DNA from 4 places in the Oleiphilus sp. HI0043 genome. Region 1 is predicted to be linked to each of the others. Evidence: predicted binding sites of a transcription regulator. Region 1 holds the regulator's gene; each other region holds the start of a gene.
What was found. Region 1 encodes sigma-54, which starts transcription at its own class of promoters, with help from an activator protein. Its sites were predicted from a motif close to TGGCACNNNNNTTGCTNT; they were not measured.
Positions count from the first base shown of each region.

Region 2: the regulator sigma-54 is predicted to act here: its motif matches at 3,214-3,231, upstream of fliE (flagellar hook-basal body complex protein FliE).
Region 3: the regulator sigma-54 is predicted to act here: its motif matches at 3,147-3,164, upstream of nirB (nitrite reductase large subunit NirB).
Region 4: the regulator sigma-54 is predicted to act here: its motif matches at 4,462-4,479, upstream of A3729_RS17700 (CmpA/NrtA family ABC transporter substrate-binding protein).

Region 1 covers NZ_LWEY01001489.1:28,502-34,752, forward strand. The annotation lists gene lptC (LPS export ABC transporter periplasmic protein LptC) at 1-84, shown strand, start outside; gene lptA (lipopolysaccharide transport periplasmic protein LptA) at 68-676, shown strand; gene lptB (LPS export ABC transporter ATP-binding protein) at 689-1,414, shown strand; gene A3729_RS21325 (RNA polymerase factor sigma-54) at 1,725-3,269, shown strand; gene hpf (ribosome hibernation-promoting factor, HPF/YfiA family) at 3,372-3,680, shown strand; gene ptsN (PTS IIA-like nitrogen regulatory protein PtsN) at 3,707-4,168, shown strand; gene rapZ (RNase adapter RapZ) at 4,211-5,083, shown strand; gene A3729_RS21345 (HPr family phosphocarrier protein) at 5,121-5,390, shown strand; gene mgtE (magnesium transporter) at 5,624-6,251, shown strand, end outside.
Region 2 covers NZ_LWEY01001400.1:16,330-22,580, reverse strand. The annotation lists gene A3729_RS19225 (PAS domain-containing sensor histidine kinase) at 256-1,608, shown strand; gene A3729_RS19220 (sigma-54 dependent transcriptional regulator) at 1,623-3,038, shown strand; gene fliE (flagellar hook-basal body complex protein FliE) at 3,281-3,655, shown strand; gene fliF (flagellar basal-body MS-ring/collar protein FliF) at 3,731-5,455, shown strand; gene fliG (flagellar motor switch protein FliG) at 5,448-6,251, shown strand, end outside.
Region 3 covers NZ_LWEY01001422.1:13,182-19,432, forward strand. The annotation lists gene A3729_RS19770 (TIGR04283 family arsenosugar biosynthesis glycosyltransferase) at 1-20, opposite strand, end outside; gene arsS (arsenosugar biosynthesis radical SAM (seleno)protein ArsS) at 4-987, opposite strand; gene A3729_RS19780 (bifunctional protein-serine/threonine kinase/phosphatase) at 1,101-2,840, opposite strand; gene nirB (nitrite reductase large subunit NirB) at 3,267-5,801, shown strand; gene nirD (nitrite reductase small subunit NirD) at 5,832-6,158, shown strand.
Region 4 covers NZ_LWEY01001323.1:13,343-19,593, reverse strand. The annotation lists gene A3729_RS17715 (alginate export family protein) at 1-526, opposite strand, end outside; gene A3729_RS17710 (ABC transporter ATP-binding protein) at 778-1,620, opposite strand; gene A3729_RS17705 (ABC transporter permease) at 1,684-2,598, opposite strand; gene A3729_RS17700 (CmpA/NrtA family ABC transporter substrate-binding protein) at 2,845-4,233, opposite strand; gene A3729_RS17695 (ANTAR domain-containing response regulator) at 4,576-5,199, opposite strand; gene A3729_RS17690 (NarK family nitrate/nitrite MFS transporter) at 5,356-6,251, opposite strand, start outside.

The sequences.
Region 1 (6,251 bases):
GCAACCGGCTTAAACGGCTGGCTTAATGAAAAACGCATTGAACTCCTTAGCAATGTCAGAGGACAGTATGCCTTCAATAAATAGCTTGCTCCGTGCCACCCTGTTAACCCTTTTGCCTGCTTTTTGTTTTGCAATCGACCCGAGCAGTAAACTTCCAATATCCATAGAGTCAGACCAGGCTAGCCTTGACGACCAGAATGGCACGTCAACCTATACCGGCAATGTCATAATCTCCCAAGGTTTATCTCGCCTAGAAGCAGATAATATTTCTGTAAAGGCGACAAATCGCAGCATTACAACCATCCAGGCCTCTGGCCAGCCAGCACACTTTGTACAACAAGTAAGCGCCGATAGCCCGAACACTCATGGCTATGGCAGCTCTATTACTTATATTGCAAAAGACAACTTGTTACGTTTTTCCGGCCAAGCTAAGTTAGTACAACAAGACAACTCCTTTTCAGGTGAAGAAATAGAGTACGACATTGTACGAAGAGCTATACGCGCCAAGGGAGATCAGACCCAAGGGTCTCGAGTTAAAATTCATTACTACCCTAATGCCGAGACCGCATCGGAAAATACTGAAGTGCCACTAATAAAAGGTTCTCCAGAAAACGAAAACAAACTGCCACTCGAACCTGCTCCAAATGCCGAGTCCGGTGCCGAGCAAAAGCAATAGACCTGAGCAACAATGAAAACTTTAAAAGCAGAAAACCTAGCCAAGGCCTATGATAAACGCCAAATAGTTAAAGATGTTTCCCTGACTATCAACAGCGGTGAAGTGATCGGGCTGCTCGGCCCTAACGGTGCTGGTAAAACCACTTGTTTCTATATGATTGTAGGCCTGGTTAAGCATGATAAAGGCAAGATATCAGTTAATGATACCGACCTATCATCCATGGCTATGCATGATAGGGCACGAAACGGTGTCGGCTACCTGCCCCAGGAAGCTTCAATATTTAGAAAGTTAAGTGTTCGAGACAATATCCTGGCGGTACTAGAGATTAGAAAAGATCTTTCTCGCAGCGAAAGGCGACAAAGAATGGAAGCCTTACTCGAAGAGTTTCACATCACTCACATCAAAGATAGTCTTGGCATGGCCTTGTCAGGCGGTGAACGTAGGCGAGTGGAAATAGCCAGAGCTTTAGCAATGGAGCCTGACTTCATTCTACTCGATGAGCCCTTCGCAGGTGTCGACCCAATATCGGTCAACGACATCAAGTCAATCGTCTCTCACCTTAAAAGTAAAAATATCGGCGTACTCATAACCGATCACAACGTTAGAGAAACGCTGGATATTTGTGAAAAAGCCTATATTGTTGGTGATGGCCATATCATTGCTTCAGGAAGTGCTGAAGACATTCTGAATAATGAAAAGGTCAAACAAGTCTACTTGGGCAATCAATTCAAATTATAAGCCAGTGGCTAGTTCATAGCATTCGATTCGAACAGCATATACAAACAATTAAGCATGACTTTCAGCTTAGAAATGAGTAGCATGCAATTTTCACGTCAACAAGACGATAACTTGATCTAAAACAATTATTTGTAGGCTGGTAACGTAAATATACTTTTATTTGTTTCACACTTTGCTATCTTCGCACTACACTTGTGTAAATGAAGTAAATATAAATACGTTTATTCACAGCGACCATTTCCGCAAAATATAATAAGCGACAATACATGATTCAAAATTTAAGTCTTAAGTTGGTGACATCCTCATGAACATGAAGGTTTCTCTCCAATTAAAGCTCGGTCAACAACTGACAATGACACCTCAATTGCAGCAAGCAATCCGCTTGCTACAATTGTCGACTCTTGACCTTCAAAACGAAATACAAGAAGCATTGGAATCTAATCCTATGCTCGAACTCCAGGACGATAACAACGAGCCTGGAAATACAAGTGATAAACAAGAAAATCAGAATGAAAGTCATCAAAATGATGGCAACGAGTACGCCTCTCAGGACAACCAACAAAGCAGTAGTACAGACACCAGTTCGAGCGAAGCACCTGCTAGCAATGAAGCCGACACGCCTAGTGAAGAGTGGTCAGATACTATACCGGAAGATCTGCCTGTTGATACGGCTTGGGATGACATATATACAAACAATGCGCCCAGTGGTCCCGTTCCCGAAGATGACAACAATGCCTTCGAACAAAGAAACGCTGCTACCGAGTCTCTTGCAGATCATCTAGATTGGCAACTTAACCTTACCCCCATGTCTGATCGCGACCGATACATTGCGATGTCATTAATCGACGCAACAGATACAGACGGCTACCTAACGAATACCGTTGAAGAGATACACGAGGGGCTGCACAACTCAGATGACGAAGACCCGGTTGAATTAGATGAAGTTGAAGCCGTCTTAAAACGCGTGCAGCACTTTGATCCACCTGGGGTATTTGCCAAAGACCTGCCCGACTGTTTGCTGCTACAGTTACGCCAGCTACCAAAAGATACGCCCTGGCTACCACAAGCAAAGCTTGTAATCAGCCACTACCTGAACTTATTAGGATCAAGAGACTACGCTCAACTAATGCGACGCAGCCGCCTTAAAGAGCATGAACTGAAAGAGGTTATCTCTCTAATTCAGTCTTTGAACCCTAAACCAGGTGAATCCATTGCTTCTTCCGAGCCTGAGTACATTGTGCCAGATGTCGTCGTAAAGAAAGAAAAAGGACGCTGGAAAGTTGAGCTCAACCCAGAGATTGCGCCAAAAATAAGGGTCAATGCAAATTATGCTTCGTTTATAAAGAGAGCTGACTCCAGTAACGACAACACCTTTATGAAGGATCAACTTCAAGAAGCAAAGTGGTTTATTAAAAGCCTACAAAGTCGTAACGAGACGCTTCTAAAAGTGGCAAGTAAGATAGTAGCTCACCAACAAGGCTTCCTTGACTATGGTGATGAAGCGATGAAGCCGCTGATTTTACATGATATTGCTGAAGCGGTAGAAATGCATGAGTCCACCATATCTCGTGTGACAACACAAAAGTACATGCATACGCCACGAGGCATATTTGAACTCAAATACTTTTTCTCAAGCCACGTCAGCACAACTACTGGCGGAGAGTGCTCGTCAACAGCGATTCGCGCAATTATTAAGAAGTTAATATCAGCAGAAAACCCTAAAAAACCTCTTAGCGATAGCAAGATTGCCGACTTGTTGAAAGAGCAAGGAATTAACGTCGCCCGCCGCACTATCGCAAAATACCGCGAAGCGATGTCGATCCCCCCATCGAACGAAAGAAAAAGATTGGTTTAATACAATATTTGATAACTTGCTGCCTGCAGCAAGTTGATTTGATAAGCGAAAAGTGAGTCAATATTCAACTCTCGCTAAAAATAACGATGATAGGAGAATACTATGCAATTAAATATCACTGGCCATCATGTAGATTTAACTGATGCACTTAAAGAATATGTGAAAACCAAATTGCAAAAGCTAGAGCGCCATATTGGCGGCATTAGCAACGTACAGGTAACCCTTTCTGTATCGAAACAAGCACATATTGCTGAATCAACGCTACATATCGCTGGTGCAGATATCCACGGCCACGCCGAGAACGACGACATGTATGCCGCTATCGACCAGCTAGTTGATAAGCTAGACCGTCAAATTCTTAAGCACAAGGAAAAGAAAGTTGACCGCGCACACGGCGCAGCAGCACGCTAGTTATTAGCGATCTTTAGAGTCGAAAAATGTCTGAAAATAAAATTACTATCGAGGCCATCTTGTCACCGGAGCTAACCCAACGCGGTTTGCCCGGTGGTAGCAAGAAAAAAGTTCTTCAACAGGCTGCACACCTGGTCTCAAAACAATTTCCTCATCTTGATGAAACTGAAATATTTGACAACCTTATTTCTCGTGAACGACTGGGAAGCACGGGAGTTGGGCAAGGAATTGCCATTCCCCACAGCAGACTGGAAAACTGCAAACAAGTTATTGGTTGTCTATTTACACTTGAAAAAAAGATACCTTTTGACTCGATAGATAACGAAGACGTTGATATTCTTTTCGTTTTACTTGTCCCCTCCGAGGCGACGAGCGAGCACCTGGATCTTTTAAGTCAAATTGCAGAGAAGTTCAACAACACTGCTTTTTGCGATAGTTTAAGGGAATCTGCTACAGGCACTGAACTTTATCAGAAAATAATTGCTTAAGACCTACAAACCTTAGAAGCTCAAAATTGCTAGGAACTTCTTATGAAGCTCGTTATTGTCAGTGGCAGATCCGGTTCCGGAAAAAGCACGGCCCTTCACGTCCTTGAAGACATGGGGTATTACTGCATTGATAATTTACCGGTTGGGCTTTTACTAAACCTTGGTAAACAATCACTACAAGGTAAAGATACAAGGTTAAGTAACGTTGCGATCAGTATCGATGCTAGAAATCTGCAGGGTGGAATAGAAGCATTCCCCCAAGTTTACGAGAAGCTAAAGCAGATGGAGATTGATGTCGATATCATTTTTCTTGACGCACAAAGTGAGACGCTCCTAAAGCGCTTTCACGATACTCGACGCAAACACCCACTTAGCAGCACAACACACTCACTCACCGAAGCGATTGAAACCGAAAGAACGCTTCTCGACCAGCTGGCACTAAAAGCTGACCTGACTGTCGACACTACGAAACTAACCCTATACGAGTTAAGAGACCTCATAAAACTTAGAGTGACAGGCAAACGAGAGCAAGAGCTCGCCATACTCTTTCAATCATTTGGTTTCAAAAATGGTGTTCCTAGCGATGCAGATTACGTATTCGACGTTCGCTGTTTGCCAAACCCATACTGGGACCCAAACCTTCGTACTTTTAGTGGATTAGATAAGCCCGTCGTAGACTTCATGAACGCCCAACCCGAATCCATACTAATGAAGGAAGATATCATTAACTTTCTCAGTAAATGGCTTCCTCAATTCAAAGCATCAAACCGTAGCTACATGACTATCGCGATCGGCTGTACCGGCGGCCATCACAGATCGGTCTATATTAGCGAACAGCTTGGTGCGCACTTCAAGTCGCAATTTGATAATGTCCAAATTCGCCACAAAGAGCTACCTTCACCTCACAAAACGTAATAAACTACCCTCTTTTCATTAGCTTAGTAGAACATCCATGCTTTCAGAACAAATCGAAATTATTAACAAACTTGGTCTCCATGCCCGTGCAGCCGCTAAATTTGTCGGTACTGCAACACGCTTTGAAAGCAGTATTAAAATCGCAAAGGATGGCCGAGAAGTCGATGGTAAAAGCATTATGTCTGTGATGATGCTCGCCGCAAGCTGCGGATCTTTTGTTGAAATCAGCTGCGAAGGTGCGGATCAGGAAGAAGCAATGACAGCGATCAAAGACTTGATCAATGATAGGTTTGGAGAAGGCGAATAAGCGCTCACTAAATTTCAAGCCCCCCACTCTTATCAGCTCCAATAAACTAGAACTCACTTTATAAAAGCAAACTAAGGCTCTGTTTATTGGATTATTCTGACTGTCGAAGTGTCAATTCATGCGCTATACTTAAGCAAACGTTTAAGCTATCTATATAGGTCTAATTGTAATCATCACTTCACCAGGCTTATCTGTTTTATCACTTAGCAGTTAACTAGAGATCAACGTGTTCCATGCCTAGCCAATTTTCAAACAAAAGCGCTAAAGAGAAACTTCATAGTGTAAATGAAGTAATCGAAAGCGGCTCTATCCGGCAAATTGAAAGGGTTGTGAACAAGGGGCTAAACGCAAGTGATATTGCACACCTAATTGAATCCTCTCCACCGCGAGAGCGAGCACTAATATGGCGCTTGCTGAATGACGATTTAAAAGGTGAAGTCCTACAAGATCTCTCTGAAGACATACAGGCGCACTTCCTCAGCAAGTTAAATGCTCAGGAAGTCGTAAACTTCACAGAAGACCTCGATACAGATGATCTCGCCGACATACTTCAGCAGCTACCTGACAATGTATCAGCTGAAGTCCTTGAGTCAATGGACACGCAAGACCGTGCCCGTGTCGAGGAAGTCCTCTCATATCACGAGGACACTGCCGGCGGCTTAATGAATACAGATACCGTCACCATCCGCCCCGGTATCACTATTGACGTTGTGTTGCGTTACTTAAGAAGACACCGTTCCTTACCAGAAATGACTGACAAATTGTTGGTTGTTAGTCGTAAAGATGAGCTAGTCGGAACTCTGCCACTTAATAAATTACTTGTCTCTAATCCCACTGCCACGGTTCGGGAAGTAATGGAAA
Region 2 (6,251 bases), on a different contig from region 1:
CTTGCTCAGTCAAAAATATGTCAGCACGCAGTTTTGCGTGCTTTTTTCGTTTTATGGCGTCATAAAATTGTCTTATCTTTCGGGTTGTTATCATATTGCTACAATTAAGTTGCTGATAATAAAGAAAAAAAATACTTTGGCCTACATAGTGCTTAGATCAGGTTGTTAAAGCTTATTTGAGCTGCGCAGAGCGTTTGGCTGACAAATAAGCGAATAGTATTCCACACTGTTTTGACTGAATGATGTAGGTAAGCCATGGGACAACAAAAACTAGCAACCTGGATAGATGAACCTGCTTTTATTAGCTCGGAGGCAATCAATGCACGTGTTTCGCGCGTTGCGCATGATAGTTCTGGCAGCACTTCAATAGAGGGTAATGCTGCATTCAAATTTCAGGGACAAATTGACTCTACTCAAGATAACGGTGAGCAGAAAGTCGAAGAAGCTTTGTCCTTGTTTGACCACTTGTCTTCGCAATTAACCTCATCATACCGAAACCTTGAGAACAAGGTTAGTCAACTCAAGAGTGATCTTTCACTTGAAGAAAGTCAAAAGCAAGCACAGCGCAAGGAAAAAGAAGACCTAGCTAATCGCTTGTCTACCTTGTTGGAGGTGCTTCCGGCAGGTGTTGTTGTTCTAGATGAAAAAGGTTTAGTCACAGAATGTAATCCTGCGGCAATGGATCTACTTGGCGAACCGCTGAAAGGTTTGGCCTGGGTCGATGTTATTGCGAGAAGTTTTTCGCCAAAGCACGATGATGGACACGAGGTTTCTTTAAAAGATGGCCGAAGAGTGAAAATTGAAACTCGTTCTATGTCATCCGGGCCGGGTCAGCTGGTACTCCTTAGTGATCTGACTGAAACAAGATTGTTGCAGGAGCAAGTAAGCAGGGCCGAACGTTTGAGCTCTTTGGGTAAGATGGTTGCTAGCCTTGCTCATCAGATTCGTACGCCCTTATCTACAGCAATGTTGTATGCGGGCCACCTTTGTCAGCCTGAATTAGATGAATCGATGCGCGTGGACTTGTCGGAAAAAGTAATGTCTCGTTTAACGCATTTGGAACATCAGATTAGGGATATGCTTATCTTCGCGAAAGGAGATGAGCGCTTAGTTGAACGTATGCCGCTAAATGATTTCATACTCGCGCTTAAGCTTGCAGCCGTTCCAGTGATGGATGCCGCAAGTGTTGAGAGCGAGTGGGATATAGAAGCGTCTAATGCTGAAGTCTTATGCAATAAAGATGCCTTGGTAGGGGCTTGTCTTAATTTGGTAAATAACAGTATTGAAGCTTGGGAATGTTCTGCAGTTAGCAAGGAAACGCCATTAACAATAAAGATTAGTGTTGGGGTTAAGGAGGATGGGGCTGTGTGTCTTGTGATTAGAGATAGCGGTCCTGGTATTCCTGGCCAGCACAGGAGTAAGATTTTTGAACCGTTTTATACAACCAAGCAAAAAGGGACTGGCCTTGGGCTGGCGGTAGTTCAGTCTGTTGTTAAGGCGCATAAAGGTAATTTCAGAATGCGTTCATCCAAGAAAGGGGTGACTGCAATGATTGACCTGCCGTCAATTAATGTTACTCCTACTAATAATAATTTTGCTCAGTGTTAAGAGGTAAATAAGTCATGTCAGCGACCAAAGTATTAATTGTGGAAGATGATAAGGAATTAAGAGAAGCACTGTGTACAACATTACAGCTTGCAGGGATGGGCTTCGTAGAAGCGGACTGTGCTGAGAATGCATTGAAGGAGCTTGAAAACGCGCATTTTGATGTAGTGATAAGTGATGTAAATATGCCGGGAATGGATGGCCACGAGCTCTTGCAGCAGGTTAAGTTAAAATATCCTGGTTTGCCGATGATGCTTATCACTGCCTATGGTCAAATTAAGCTGGCTGTTGAAGCTATGCAAAGTGGTGCCGCAGACTATTTAGTAAAACCTTTCGAACCAAAAACCTTAATTCAATCAATTATTAAAATTTTGGGGCTTGGTGATACATCTGAAGAAAAGTCTAGTGATGAGAAAGGGCCTGTTGCTGAAGATCCATTCTCTAAGCAATTTTTTGAAGTCGCTCGCAAAGTTGCTGAATCTGATTCGACAGTAATGATTTCAGGTGAAAGTGGTACGGGTAAAGAAGTATTGGCGAGATATATTCACGAGTCATCATCGCGAAAGAACAAACCTTTTGTTGCTTTGAATTGCGCAGCAATCCCAGAGAATATGCTAGAAGCAACACTGTTTGGCCATGAGAAAGGGGCTTTTACCGGCGCGTATGCAAGTTCGCCCGGTAAGTTTGAGCTTGCCAATGGCGGAACCTTATTGCTAGATGAAATATCTGAAATGGATCTAGGCTTGCAGGCAAAACTACTTAGGGTTCTGCAAGAACGTGAAGTGGAGCGAGTTGGCGGAAGAAAAGCGATTCCTTTGGATGTACGGGTATTGGCGACGACAAACCGTGATTTAAAAGAGTACGTAAACGAAGGAAAGTTTAGAGAAGATTTGTATTATCGTCTGAGCGTGTTTCCCATGGCCTGGAAGCCTTTGCGAGAGCGTCCTATGGATATTTGGCCGCTGGCTAAACGCTTGCTTGCTGAGCATTCTAGCAAAATGAAGCGTGAAAAAATGGAGTTTGGTGAGGGTGTAGAGACTTACTTGTCTCAATACCATTGGCCGGGAAATGTCCGAGAGCTTGATAATGCGATTCAGCGTTCGCTGATTATGGCCTGCAATGGTGTGGTTAAGGTTAGCGACCTATGCTTGGATTTATCCGAGTCGGCTAACTGGATACTTGAATCCAAGCAAGAGGTTCCGACTGAGCAAGTTAGGTCGGTGCAGGTCGAGGTTGAGCCAAACTCTCGAACAGGTTTAGGTAAAGATCTAAAGCTTCGAGAATATCAAATAATTATCGATACCTTGCGTCAAGAAAATGGCAGAAAGAAGAATGCTGCCGAGAAGCTAGGTATTAGCCCAAGAACCTTGAGGTATAAGCTTGCTCAAATGAGAGAGCAGGGTATCGATATTGCAGCTGAAATGGCTGCCTAGGTATCGAATTGAGTGTACGGGTGGCTCTGCTAGTTGCCTGTTACAACAGGATTTCGTCAATCTGCTGATGATCTGTATGGGAGCGTATGCTCCCTTTTTTTGTTATTGCTAAGAATTAGCAATGCTATCATGTTAAACCTTCCAATCTATCTATAATTTCAGCTTGTCTGTGAATTGGCCCGCTTTATGCAGTTACTAACTTAAGCGTATTTTTAGTAACGAAATTTTGACAAGGGGGATGTATGTCTGGGATTAACTCCGTAGGGGCTAGAGCAGATATCAATCAGGTGCTGGCTGAGATGAAAAATCTGCGTGCGCAGGTTCAGAAAACTCAGGTTCAGACTGAAGAAATATCTCCTACAAAAATTAATGCCACCCAGGAAGCGAGCCAAACACCTAAATTCAGTGACATGCTGTCTAGTGCGGTTGGCTCGGTCAATGATACACAATTAAAAGCGGGTCAAATGGCTAAGGCTTTTGAGCAGGGTGACCCAAGCGTTACGCTTTCGCAGGTAATGGTGCAATCTCAGAAAGCATCGGTATCTTTTCAGGCGTTGACGCAAGTAAGGAATAAGGTTGTACAGGCGTATCAGGATATTATGAAAATGCCGGTTTAAGTGTTTGCTTCTCGTTTGTAATGATTGGTATTTGAACAAGCACTGCTTATTTGGATTTTAGTAAAAGGTTAACTTATGGCACTCGCACCCACAGATACAGGTACAGACTCAGCATTGCCCGCTCAGGTGGGTGGTATCTCGGGTGAGCCTGACGTTGTCGGCACTGAAAGTGACTTGATGACCGGTATAAACCGGCTTGGAATCTTTCGGCAAGTAGGTTTGATGGTAGGTTTGGCCGCGAGTGTTGCCCTCGGTTTGGCGCTTGTTTTATGGCTTCAGGAGCCGGACTATCAGCCGTTGATGAGCTCGGTAGAAGCTCAGGACCTGGAAGAAGTTTCAAGCATTCTTAACTTGAATGGTGTTGACTTCAAGATGGATCACCGTACCGGCATATTGCTTGTTGAAGCGGGCAGGGTTCATGAAGCAAGAATGAAGCTGGCAGCGAATGGCATTACAAGCGATAACAGTGTCGGCTATGAGATCCTTGACCAGGATCAGGCCTTGGGTACTAGCCAGTTTATGGAGTCGACACGATTTAAGCGAGGCCTGGAAGGTGAGCTGGCGCGATCAATATCCAGTTTCAGAAATATCCGTAGCGCCAGAGTTCATTTGGCTATTCCGAAGAGGTCGGTGTTTGTTCGTGACTCAAGAGAACCTAGTGCATCAGTTTTGATCGAGACCTCTTCTATGCGGCCAGTGACACGTGAGCAGGTTGACTCGATTGTTAATCTCGTCGCCGGAAGTGTGCCGGAAATGGATATGAGCAAAGTTACTGTTGTTGATCAAAAGGGTAATCTATTGTCTCGGAACAACGAGTCCGAAGAAGACAAGCTGGTTTCAAGGGAGTTTGAGTATTCGCGTAAAATGGAAAAAGTTCTAAATGAGCGAATTACAGGTATATTGAGTCCTATCCTCGGGGCGGATCGTTTCAGGTCAGAAGTCTCGGCTGATGTGGATTTTACCCAGGTTGAAGAAACGGAAGAGTTTTACAACCCTGACATGCAAGCAGTCCGAAGTGAACAAACCTTGGATGAGCAGCGCCAGATGATGACAGATGGCGGTGTACCAGGCGCGCTTGCTAATCAGCCTCCCGCAGCGGGTGCTGCCCCTGAAGTAGCCAACGGTGCTGGCGCTGGTGAAGGAGGTTTACCGACAAATGTGCGTAAGCAAACCACTCGCAATTTTGAGGTGGACCGCACAATCAGCTACACACGTCACCAGCAAGGTAGGCTAAAGCGCTTAACGGTTGCTGTAGCAATTGATGATATACAGAATATCAACCCGGAAACAGGTGAGGTAAGCTATACTACATGGACGGCTGAAGAGCTTGAGCGTTTGACGCTATTGGTAAGGAATGCGGTAGGGTACTCAGCCGCACGAGGTGATAGCGTAAATGTGATTAATACGCCTTTTGCACCTAAGTTTGTGGAAGCCGTACAAGAGCCGGAAATATGGGAACAGGCGTGGTTCAAAGAGCTGGTGCCCAAAGGCATAGCAATGTTGTTCGCCTTGATTATTATCTTTACCGTCATTCGACCAGTGTTTAAGAATCTTTCTGAAGCTGGCGCTCAAGCGAAAGAGCTTGCTTTAGCGGGAGATGAGGACGGTTTGGCACAGATGGATGCCATGAGTGAAGGTGAGGCAGGAGAACGAGTTACTTTGAGTGCCTCTGATGAGTTTCTGTTACCGGGGGCTTCGGAAGGTTTTGATCGACAACTTAATGCCTTGAAAGGTTTGATTGCTGAGGACCCTGCTAGGGTTGCTCAGGTAATTCGTCAATGGGTAAATGTAGATGACTGATGGTGACGGCGATAAAAAGCTGCCAAAAGTTTCGCGGGTAGATGCTGCTGCGATTTTACTAATGAGCCTGGGTGAAGCGGACGCTGCCCAGGTTTTGAAGCATATGGGGCCAAAAGAAGTACAGCGGGTGGGTACCTCTATGGCGGCATTGAAAGATATTAGTCAGGAACAGGTCGAAGGGGTAATGATCGAGTTTCTGGAGGCTGTCGGATCCCAAACGGGTATGGGAATCGGTTCTGATGAGTATATCAAGAATATGCTGACAGAGGCTTTAGGTCAGGACAAGGCGGATAGCTTAATTGACCGAATTCTTGTTGGTGGTAATACAACTGGTTTAGATACGCTTAAATGGATGGATGGTCGTGCTGTAGCGGAGCTTATACGTTATGAGCATCCACAGATTCAGGCCATTGTATTGTCATATCTTGAATCAGATCAGGCTGCTGAAGTGCTAGGCGTATTAGACGAAAAGGTACGTCTTGACGTTATTATGCGTGTCGCTTCTCTCGAAAGCATTCAGCCACAGGCTTTGCAAGAGCTGAATGATATTCTCGAAAAACAGTTCTCGGGTAACGCTGCGACTAAGACCAGTAAGATCGGTGGTGTCAAGTGTGCGGCAGATATTATGAACTTTATTGATACAACTATTGAAGCCGACTTGATGGATAGTATCAAAGAAGTTGATGCTGAACTCGGTACTGAGATAGAAGAGCTGATGTTTGTCTTCGATAATCTCAAGGATGTTGATGATAGAGGGATACAAACGCTCCTCAGGGAAGTCTCCTCAGATATTCTT
Region 3 (6,251 bases), on a different contig from region 1:
AGGTCAATCGAGTGCGCCACCGCAGCTACTCCCCTGTCCTGCAGTGCAACCATAGCAGTGGTCTGCCACAACTATCGTAGAACCTTCTATAGCCTGCCCTAAAATATCGCTTAGATGCATTCTATTTTTATCAGATGCTATCAATCCTCCCTCCAGTCTAAGCATTGGCATATCAAGCATCTGATTGAAATCACAATCAAACACATGGCCCTGCCAGTCAATACTTATCAAGCTGCGACACATTACCGAGGTAAGGTTTTCCTTTGCATACGACTCTTTCAATAGATCCATATAGTTATGAAATTCGCCCTTGGACAAAAGCACGCTCCCAAAGCGAGAAATAGGCATATTCGTTATTGTGAAAAGTTGGTCAAAGAGAATATCGAAATTTTCATAGAGCTCTTTTTTATAATCCTGCTCTAGCTGTTGCTGAGGAGGAGGTAGGAACGGACCACCAGGATTATAAACTAAACTCAAGGTCAAGCCGCTCCCTTCGACTCCATAACCTAGTTTGTTTAGGAGCTTTAAGCTCTTGATGCTATCTTCGAAAACACCTTTCCCTCTTTGTTGGTCGACATTATCTTTCGTGTAACAAGGTAGAGACGCGACAACTTCCACCTCGTTAGCAGCCAGAAACTCAGCAAGGTCTTCATAGCCAGGTTCTTGCAGAATCGTCAAATTGCAGCGATCAATAACATGCACTCCCAGTGACCTTGCTTCTTCGACCAAGTAACGAAAATAAGGGTTCATTTCCGGTGCGCCGCCCGTTAAGTCCAGCTGTGAAATGTCTTTTTCTTTCAACAAAGCCAATACCAAGTCGATATTTGATTTGTTCATTAGCTCTTTACGGGTCGGCCCTGCATTAACATGACAGTGCGTACAACTAAGGTTACATAGGTATCCCAGATTTACCTGTAAAGTTTCTAGCCTATTTCGCTTAAGCGAAGGGAACTGCGTTTCGACCAATAAAGGGCGGCTATCTAACATAAAGATCCTGTTTTTGTATTGATATGATCTCTTAGGACTACAATCCGCGCCATAGGTTCCATATCAATCGTATTAATTCTATAAAAATGCGGGCAAAGGATGCCTAAAAAGCATTACCCCAGCCAAAGCCAGAGTGTGGCCAATTCTACAACAAACATGATTGCAGTGATGCTTTGCCAAAACCGCAGCGGATTTCTTTTTGCAAGTGGTATATGGGCCTTATCCATAAACTCCGAATTAGGATGTTCGAGATCATAAATAAATTCTGACAAGGCATCATATCGAAGTTCTGTAGAAATCTGTAAAGCTTTTTCGATCGCACCATCCATCCATTCGGGAACCATTGGGTTAAACTCTCGAGCTGGCTGATATTTTAGTCGATAAAATTCATTGGTAGACTGACTGGTCTCAAATTTTTCGCCATAAGGCTGTTGTCCCGTCAGCATTTCGTAGAGAACAACAGCAATTGAAAACATGTCGGACTTTAAAGAAGCTTTTCGTCCCAGCTTATACTCTGGCGCACCATAGGTGTCAGTTCCCAGTACTTGCTCACGTTCAAAGGGTGATTCTATTTCAGCAACACCCGCAATAAAGCAGGAACCAAAATCTATAATCGTTACCTTACCCTCGTCATCGACCATTATATTTTCTGGTTTAATATCCTGATGCAAAGTCTCTTTACGATGCATAGCACGAACACCCTTCACTACCTGATGAATTATCGACATAACTCTTTCGATACCGGGCTTTGGATTTGCTTTCATCCACTCAGCTAGCGTTTGGCCCTCAACATAATCACAAACGTAATAAAGGAACTTTTGCCCTCTTTCACTTTCATGAATATTTACTACGTACTTACTGTTAATACGGCCAGCTACCCAGGGTTCCAATACAAATCGCTCTTTGTACGCCAAATCATCATCATAATTCACTGAAGGCGTTTTCATAGCATGTAACTTGTCAGTGTTATGATCTTTTACCAAATATACTTGTGATCGATTACTGGCATGTAGCTCTTTTATCACATGGTAGCCGTCAATAGACATTCCAGGGGAAAGCTCTGGTGGGAAGGGTAAGTCTGAAAGCTTTACGTAGGCATCTTCGGCATTTGGACAAGGCAAAGCATCGACTCTGACAATCTGGCAACTCAAGTTATCATCGGAGCCGTTTTCGAGTGCAATATCAACCAAACTCTCACAAAGCCCGGTAAATTCATCCGACTTGCAATCAACCGCCTTAGCAATGACTTCTTTTATACGTTTATCGTTGATAAAATCATGAATACCGTCGGTACTCAGAAAAAAGATATCACCAGATTCGACATCCTCCGAGTAATAGTCGACATCAAGCATTAAATCCATTCCCATTGCACGAGTAAGATAAGTGGAATCCTTACTTACTCTGGCGGAATGGTCATGCGTGAGCTGCTCAAAGTTATTTCCCCGAAGGCGGTACACTCGGCTATCGCCGATATGAAATATATGCGCGACACGCGACTTGATAACCAAGGTCGACATTGTACTGATATAGCCATGCTCAGCCTGAAGATAACCAACCCCCTGCCCATATAACCAACGATTCAAAGCCGTTAATACTTTTTGAGCTGAGTTTTTAACTGTCCAGGAGTCAGGTGTACTGAAGAAGTCGGAGATAAAGTTCTTAACGCAGGTTTCGCTTGCCTCCTTGCCCGCCTCTGCACTACTGACTCCATCTGCAACAATAGCAACCATTCCCTTTACAGTTAATAGAGGCTCTTTCGGGACGTATATTCCGACAGAATCTTCATTTTGGTGCTTTAAGCCCTTTACTGATATTTGCCCTGCACTTGTACGAAGCCCGCTTTCTAGATGCATCTGATATTTCACTCACTTATTTATTATGGGTATTATTGCGTCAATAAGTAGCAAAATAACACCCCCTTTAGATTAAAATCTTAATTTTCAACGGCATATGTAAAAACGAACGCAATATACTGCCTTAGGATTGAACTCAGCGCATAGTCATGCACCATTATCAACCAAGGCGGAAAACAGCATTTTTTAGCTGCACCACTTTAAAGCACGCGTTTTTTCTCAAACGCTCAAAACCTGGCTATAAAACACGAACTTAAGAATTTTTTTCCTTTTTATTTCAATACCCTATGAAATTATTTCGATACTTGGCATAGCTCATGCTTAATTACAGATAATTGCGTAAACAAGCATTGAGTAACGCTAAAGCTTTTCACTAGTAAATAAGCACAGCGTATGCGCAGATTCTCAGACATACGAGGCCATAGAATGAAGAATAGTAGAGTTGTTGTAGTCGGTAACGGCATGGTGGGTCATCACTTCGTTGACCAAATGATTGCATCCGAAATTGGAGCACACATTACAGTACTAGGCGCCGAAACGCGACCAGCCTACGATCGGGTACATCTCTCTGAAGTGTTCTCTGGCAAAGAGCCAAAAGATCTAGCACTAACAACCCGCGAATTCTACAAAGATAATGGTGTTGATGCGATTTTTGGTGATGCCGTTACAGATATAGACCGTAAAAACAAAATTGTTATCACTGAAAGCGGGCGACGCTTCGATTATGACAAGCTAGTATTGGCAACTGGTTCTTATCCTTTTGTACCACCTATCAAAGGTTCTGAAAGCAAAGAATGCCTAACCTACAGAACAATTGATGACTTGGGTGAAATTAAATCACATGCCCAGACCTCAAAAATTGGTGTAGTTGTAGGTGGTGGTCTGCTTGGTCTTGAGTGTGCAAACGCACTTCAAAATCTAGGGCTTGAAACTCACGTTGTTGAGTTTGCTCCCGGCTTAATGGGTGTTCAGCTAGATGATGGCGGCAGCAAGATGCTTCGCCGTAAGATCGAAGCGCTTGGTGTTCAAGTACATACCCAAAAAGCGACTACGCTTATCGATAACAAAGGTGATAACACAAAACTGCGAATGAACTTCGCAGATGACACGCATCTTGATACTGACATGATCGTATTTTCTGCAGGCATTCGCCCCTATGATCAGTTAGCACGTAAAACCGGGTTAGAAGTTGGTGAGCGTGGCGGTATCGTTGTCGATTACCACTGCCGAACCTCTGACTCGGACATTTTTGCTATAGGTGAATGTGCTCTATATGGCAACATGATCTACGGACTGGTTGCGCCCGGTTATAGAATGGCAGAAGTTGCTGTTCAGCAATTCTCCGACGACGACGAAAAACCTTCGTTTACTGGCTCAGACATGAGCACGAAGCTGAAGCTTCTGGGTGTTGACGTCGGCTCAATTGGCGATGCCCATGGTAAAACGCCCGGCTCAATCGCTTACGTCTACAGTAACGAAAACTCAGAGATCTATAAGCGAATCATCGTATCTGAAGACGGCAATACACTGTTAGGTGCAGTACTAGTTGGCGACTGTTCAGATTACGACACACTTCTTCAATACTACCTGAACGGTATCGAGCTTCCCGAAAACCCTGAAGGAATGATTCTACCGAATGTTGAAGGGGGTGGTCCTGCGCTAGGTGCTTCAGCACTACCAATGGAAGCAACAATCTGTTCATGCCTAAACGTTAGTAAAGGCGACATTATTAACGCTCTTGATTCCGGTTGTTGCAGCGTAGGTGATGTAAAAGGTGAAACCAAAGCAGCTAGCGGTTGTGGCGGTTGCGCAGCACTTCTTAAGGATGTTGTTGATACTGAGCTTGAAGCGCGCGGCGTTACGGTTGATAAAAGCATTTGTGAACACTTCCCTCATACGCGTGAAGAGCTATATCACTTAATTCGTGTCGGTAGTATCATGTCATTTGGCGAACTGGTAGAAAAACACGGTACCGGCCTTGGTTGTGATATTTGTAAGCCTGCGGTAGCAAATATGCTTGCAGCTAGCTGGAATGATTACATTCTAGAAGAGCAACATACAGGCCTGCAGGATACCAACGATACCTTTCTTGCAAACATGCAAAAAGATGGCACCTATTCAGTTGTCCCACGTGTACCAGGTGGTGAGATTACGCCTGAGCAACTGATCGCTATCGGTCAAGTAGGCCAAAAGTACAAACTTTATACAAAGATTACGGGCGGGCAGCGTATAGACTTATTTGGCGCTAAACTTAATGACCTACCCACTATTTGGGGTGAACTAATTGCAGCAGGCCTTGAAACGGGTCACGCCTACGGTAAGTCCTTACGTACCGTTAAGTCGTGCGTCGGATCAACTTGGTGTCGTTACGGAGTTCAGGATAGCGTGGGTCAAGCAATCGATATCGAAAACCGATACAAAGGTTTGCGTACTCCGCACAAGCTAAAAATGGCAGTATCCGGCTGTACTCGTGAGTGTGCAGAAGCGCAAAGTAAAGATGTTGGCATCATTGCAACTGAAAACGGCTGGAACCTCTACCTTTGTGGAAACGGCGGCATGAAGCCACGACATGCTGATCTGTTTGCGACCGATATCAGTACCGAAACGCTAGTTAAATATATTGATCGCTTCTTGATGTTCTACATCAAAACAGCAGACCGCTTACAAAGAACATCTGTATGGATGGACAACCTTGAAGGCGGTATCGAATACCTTCGTGAGGTTATTATTGAAGACAGCCTTGGTATTGCAGCTGAACTTGAAGCTCAGATGCAAAGCGTTGTCGATACTTATCAGTGTGAATGGAAAACTACGGTCGAAGACGAAACAAAACTACGTCGCTTCCGTCAATTTGTTAACTCTGATAAAGAAGATAGTAACGTTGTTTTCGTTGAAGAGCGTGGTCAAGTAAGACCTGCTAGCGAAGACGAAAAATCAAAATTAATCGCTAAGTCAGCTTAATCCAGTACTCACAGATAGGAGAAAATCAAAATGGCACTTAATGAAGTTATCTGTACGAAGTACGATCTTGTAGAAAATTCAGGCGTATGCGCGCTAGTAAACGATGAGCAAGTTGCGATCTTCTACATACCGAGCAGCGAAGAAAAGATTTTCGCAATATCTAACTGGGACCCATGCGGTAAGGCAAATGTTCTTTCTCGCGGGATTGTTGGAGATTTAACCGGCAAGTACGTGGTTGCTTCTCCCCTATACAAACAGCACTTTGACCTTAAGACAGGCGAATGCCTTGAGGAAGAAGACAAATCTGTAACTGTTTACCCAGTTAAACTCGAAGGCGATTCGGTCTTGCTAGCCTAGGCAGCAAGCAAAAAAGTTCTATCAAGCGGGGTGTGTTGGCTGGACTCACGAGGTCGTAAAACAGTCTTCCCACCCCATACATTCTTTCCCTTG
Region 4 (6,251 bases), on a different contig from region 1:
TAATTCGGTTTACTTTATAAATATAGGATGCATCTAAAGTAAGACCTTCAATTGGCTTAACCGTAACTCTCGCCGCATCAAAAGTCTGGCGATCTTGGCGCCAACCAACATGACCTACATGACGCTGACCGTCCAAGGCAATCACTTGACGCCCTAGTTTTGCTGTCACCATGTCATTCTTATATTGAATAAAGCCTTGATCGAGCTCAGTTACTTCTGAGTCTAGAATTAATGCATCATCGTCCGCTTCTTCAATCCCCAAAACTTCACGACTATCTTCAAACTCGACCAGTGCAGTAAAGCCTTTGAATTCTGCCGTTTTGTATCCGATTCTCGTACGTAGGGTTAAGGCATCTGAATCAGTGTCATTGCTTCGGTCGTCACTTTCATATCGTAAACGCAAGTCACCATAGGCTTTACCACCTGTAATCGCCTCAGTAATCGTTTCTGGTGCAGCGACAACGCTACTCGAAGCAATGATCGTAGCGATTGCTGTGCTTAATAGGCTAATTGAACGTTTTTTCATTTACATCTCCTAGTTACTTTTTTAAAGGCCAAGCATAAGTCAGTCATTCTTTGTTTATGCTGTGACCCTCGCTATAAATATGGCTTTACTAATTCTTAAGGCATTAAAAAAGCGCTCACAAACAATGCGCTGTGAGATAACTACTGAGCCTCTACTCAACAGTTTTCTCGTGTCGCATTACTTGTGAACGCCGTTGTCCACCTACCCCCTATGTTTACGCCATTGTAAACGGGAGTAATGATTAACTTGTCTTACGCTGCCGCAATACCTGAGGCAGCTTTAGTTTTTTTTACTGAGGCACTAATCGGTTCAACTTTTCGTTGTTTTTCGTACAGGAACTTTAGAACTTCTGATCGAAGGTGAACGTATTCTGGGTCTTCTGCTAAGGCCAATCGATCACGAGGGCGTTCAAGACCAACATCTAATATTTCACCAATCGTTGCCGCTGGGCCATTAGTCATCATGACAATTCTATCTGACAGCAAAACTGCTTCATCAACATCATGGGTGATCATAATAACGGTATTATTCAGCTCATTCTGGATCTCCATTAAGGAGTCTTGCATATGCGCCCTGGTCAGGGCATCTAGCGCGCCAAATGGCTCATCCATTAACAAAATCTCTGGCTGCATCGCCAAAGCACGAGCGATACCCACACGCTGCTTCATACCCCCTGATATTTCGTCAGGACGCTTATACATAGCGTGATCCATATGAACCAAGTGAAGATTATGTTCTACCCACTCTTTAGTTTCTGCTTTTGACTTAGTTTTTCCGAATACTTGCTTAACGGCCAGCTCAACATTTTCATACGCCGTCAACCACGGCAATAGAGAATGATTTTGGAAGACAACGGCCCGCTCAGGTCCTGGTTCTGTCACTTCTTTGCCGCTAAGAACTACACCGCCATTGGTTGCCTGATGTAGGCCAGCGACAACGTTCAAAACGGTTGACTTACCACAACCCGAGTGTCCGATAAGCGATACAAACTCGCCCTTTTTAATTTGTAAACTCACGTCCTGCAGCGCTGTGAACGGCCCCTTTGGTGTCGGAAAGACCATATCTATATGACTAATATCTAATAATGCGCTCATAATTCTATCCTCAATAAATTCAATCGTATTTCGTTACTTGTAGCTGTTCGGGCAGGTTAAGGCTTAAAGGCCTTTATTATCCCAAGACACTCGCTTTTGTATTTGTAACATTGCGCGATCTAACAAGAATCCGATAAAACCAATTACAACGACTGCTGCCATAATTCTACTTAGTGAATCTGAACTACCATTCTGGAATTCATCCCAAACGAACTTTCCAAGGCCTGGGTTTTGGGCCAACATTTCTGCGGCGATCAACACCATCCATGCGATACTTAAGGACAAGCGCATTCCGGTAAAGATCATCGGTACTGATGCAGGTAAAACAATTTTCTGAACATGTTTCAGAGCAGGTAATCGCAACACCTTACTTACGTTGACCAAGTCATCATCAATGGATGCAACACCCACTGAAGTGTTGATAACCATTGGCCATAAACAACATAGCGTTACCGTAATCATCGATACGATAAAGGACTTGGCTACCATTGGGTCTGGCGAGACGTAGAGAGCACTCACCAAGATTGTGACCAAAGGCAACCAAGCCAAAGGAGAAACAGGTTTGAACACCTGAATAATCGGATTAACTGCCGAGTTCAGTGTTTTGTTCAGGCCAATGGCAATGCCTAAAGGAATCGCTATCGCGGCAGCCAATAAAAAACCAGAAGCGACCGTCTTTAAGCTGGTAAAGATTTGGTCAAGGAAAGTTTCTTTTCCTGTATACGCTCTGATTTTAGGCACATAAGATGGATCTTCAGCCACTCGTGCCGCATTTCTTTTCTCTTGCCTTTCGTAGAAGGCTTGCTCTTTAGTCCGCTCGGAAACGTGCTCATCATATAAAGAGACGAACTGCTCCATTACCATCGCGGGACCCGGAAACTGCCCCAAAGAAGTTTTAACACTCTGTGCGGCTGCCGCCCAAATAATGAGAAATACCGCAATACCTGCCATGGGTATTGCCAGAGTCTTCGCTGCCATCGCTCCAAACTCTAATACCTTATCCAACCAAACAATTGGTTGTTCTATATCGTCCTTAAGAGATGTCGCCGTTGACATAATCTTCTGCTCCTGCTTAAAGCTACTTCAGTTAACTGACGACTCTCGTTCTAACAAACATTGAGAGCCGATCAAGATAAATCTTTCTTAGACAAACTTCGTTATCAGCAGTCAGACAACAAACCCTGGTTCAGGCCAGCATTTGTCGTCCGACATATGTAATACTCTTTAGATCTTGTCGCCTGATTTCAGACCAATTGAGAACTTCTCGATATACTTGTTTGGTTGTGTACCGTCATAAACAATGTTATCGATAAAGTGCGTTTGTGGGTCACGGTAGCCATCTTCAGTAGAGAAGTCTGGGAAGTCAGCCGCTTTCGCTTTACCTTCTTTGATCAAAGACTGCGCCGCACGTGCATAGATATCAGGACGATATACTTTCTTCGCCAAATCTTTGTACCACTCGTCGCTCTTATCTTCAGAGATCTGACCCCAACGACGCATTTGCGTTAGATACCAGATAGCATCTGAGTAGTATGGGTAAGTCGCGTTATAACGGAAGAATACGTTGAAGTCTGGTACTGAACGCTTATCGCCTTTCTCGTACTCAAAAGTACCCGTCATACTGTTTGCAATAACGTCATAGTCAGCACCAACATAGTTAGGTTGTGACAAGATCTTAACCGCTGCTGGACGGTTAGCATTGTTGTTAGCATCTAACCACATCGCTGCACGAATCATCGCTCGCGTTAAACGAACTGTCGTATTCGGGTATTTCTCAGCAAATTCTTTAGTAATACCAAATACTTTCTCTGGGTTGTCTTTCCAGATCTCGTAATCAGTCACTACTGGCACACCGATACCTTTGAATACGGCCTGCTGGTTCCAAGGCTCACCTACACAGTAGCCATAGATCGTGCCGGCTTCCAAGGTAGACGGCATTTGTGGTGGAGGTGTTACTGATAGCAAGGCATCTGCATCGATCTTACCTGTCGTGTCACCCTTATGAGGCGCGTAGTAGCCAGGGTGAATACCGCCCGCTGCTAACCAGTATCTTAGCTCATAGTTATGAGTCGAAACCGGGAATACCATCCCCATGTTAAAAGGCTTTCCATCTTCCTTGTACTTCTCGACAACTGGCTTCAGCGCATCAGCTTTAATTGGGTGAACAGGTTTTCCATCAGCCATCTTTGGAATATTTGGCTTCATCTGTTCCCAAATATCATTTGAAACGGTGATCGCATTACCATTCAAATCCATTGAGAAAGGCGTAATGATATGAGCTTTAGTTCCATAACCCATCGTCGCTGCAATAGGCTGTCCCGCTAGCATATGTGCACCATCCAAGCGACCGTCAATTACGCCATCAAGCAAGACCTTCCAGTTAGCTTGAGCTTCAATTTTGACGTACAGGCCTTCATCCTCAAAGTAACCGTTTTCATAGGCGACAGCTATTGGCGCCATGTCTGTTAGTTTGATAAAACCGAAAGTTAACTCCTCTTTTTCCGGATAGCCTAATTTCTCTGCATGCGCCGCGCCGCTAGTCATACCAACTGCGACACTTGCGCTGATTACTGTTGTCATCGTTGCCGTTTTTAACGATTTAAACCACTTCATAAAACGCTTCCTTTATATCAATGAATCAATAATAAACTTTCAAAAAATCCAAAAAAAAGGCGCCCACCGATTAGTCGCCTCTAATGAGACCACTAACTGATGAGCACCTTTGCTCGTTCAAACCTGACCGCGCCATTGCGATCTTGTTTGATGTCTTTCTGATCGCCGTTGATAGAAAGACATTATGTTTTGTTTCATGAACGCCTTGCGTTCGTAGATATACCAGTTAAAGCACAAGCCGTGCCAACTTTTTATACCTTATATATCAACTACTTGACAATATCACGCAGAAATACGACCCATTTCAGTGCACCAAGCACTTACTAACGACTTGCTTTAGGGCTACTCGACATCACCCAATAAGGAAAACACATCAATAATGCTTTCAGCCACTTTCACAATCGGCTGCCCCTTATCCATCGCCAACTTTCTAAGAGAGGTATATGCCTCATCTTCACTCAGGCCCTTCTGTTTCATCAACAAACCTTTAGCCTTCTCTAAGGTCTTTCTTTCGGCCAATTTGGTTTTTGCCGTGTTTAATTCCTTTATTAAACCTTGCTGCTCATGAAAACGAGCTACTGCGATATTAATAATTGAAGGCAAGCGCTGTGGCTGTATATCATCCACAATAAAAGCACTGACACCGGCCTTCACCACCTTCTGAACCAGCGGCGGCGCATCCTTTTCTGAGAAAACAATGACGGGAAGCGGCATGCGCTCTCGAAGTTCGACCAGTTGCTGTAAAGTGTCTTCGTCGGGCAAGTCCATACCTACCACGAGAATATCAGGCTGATACTCCTCCGCTTTAGCCAACATAAGACAAGCTTCGGTAACTGTCTCGATTATCGGATAAGCGTTTTCGCGAAGAGCTCTGCGTAACAACGCTGCTCTTGAATCCAAGGGATCAATTAACAGTGCGCGTTCTTTTTGAGAGAGCCCTGTATTTGAGATAACAGCTCTAGTCATACGACACCACCTTATTCATAAATTCAGACGCAACAGGTAGGAATACTCATGTCCTTCATGCATAGATCTGATAAATATTAAATGGTAAAAACAGAGGATATAAAATAGAAGCGAGCCTTACAGAAGTACAGGCTCGCGATAAAGTCGTAGCTATACCTAGCTAACCTCTATCATTTGAACAGTACCGTCTGGTAATACCTCATGCATATGACCTTTCGGCTCATCCAAAAACTGAACCAAAACCAAACATGCTACAGCAGCACCCGCAATCACCATAAAGAAGGTCGATGCATCAACGAATGAGTATACCGTCAGGAAGGTCACACCGCCCACGTTACCATAGGCTCCAACCATGCCTGCGATTTGCCCTGTCATACGCCGCTTAACCAGTGGCACCATAGCGAACACTGCACCTTCACCAGACTGAACAAAGAACGAACAAAGCAACACTGCCGCAACAGCCAATGGAATCATCCAGGTGCTATCAACTAGGGACAGAATCAAGTAACCGACCGTCAAACCAGCAATCAGAATAGTTAAGGTTTTCTTACGACCAAACTTATCTGATAAATATCCACCGGTAGGACGCGCCGCCAAATTCATCAATGCAAATGCACCACCCAACAAACCAGCCATAACAGGTGTTAGATCAAAGGTTTCCATGAAGAATGCTGGCAACATTGACACAACAGCTAATTCTGAACCAAAGGTAACGAAATAAGCCCAATCAAGAATAGCCACCTGCTTAAACTTATACTGGTCGTTTTCTGGTAGAGAAGTATGTAAATGTTCTTTGTTCACTTGATAGATTGAGTGCATTTGGAAAGCAAACAGACCAGCGAGCACCCCCCATAAAATGTTTGCTGTTGTTGCCGATAGTAGACTTACACCCGCTGGAGATAGCTTCCATGTCAAAACAGCCAAGGCAATATACATAGGCACATTCATCGCGATATAGAACCAGAAATCACGCTTATTACTTACTTCCAAACCACCCGATTTCTTTGGCTTAAAGTAAGTCGAACCTTTCGGTGTATTACGAACATTTTTGT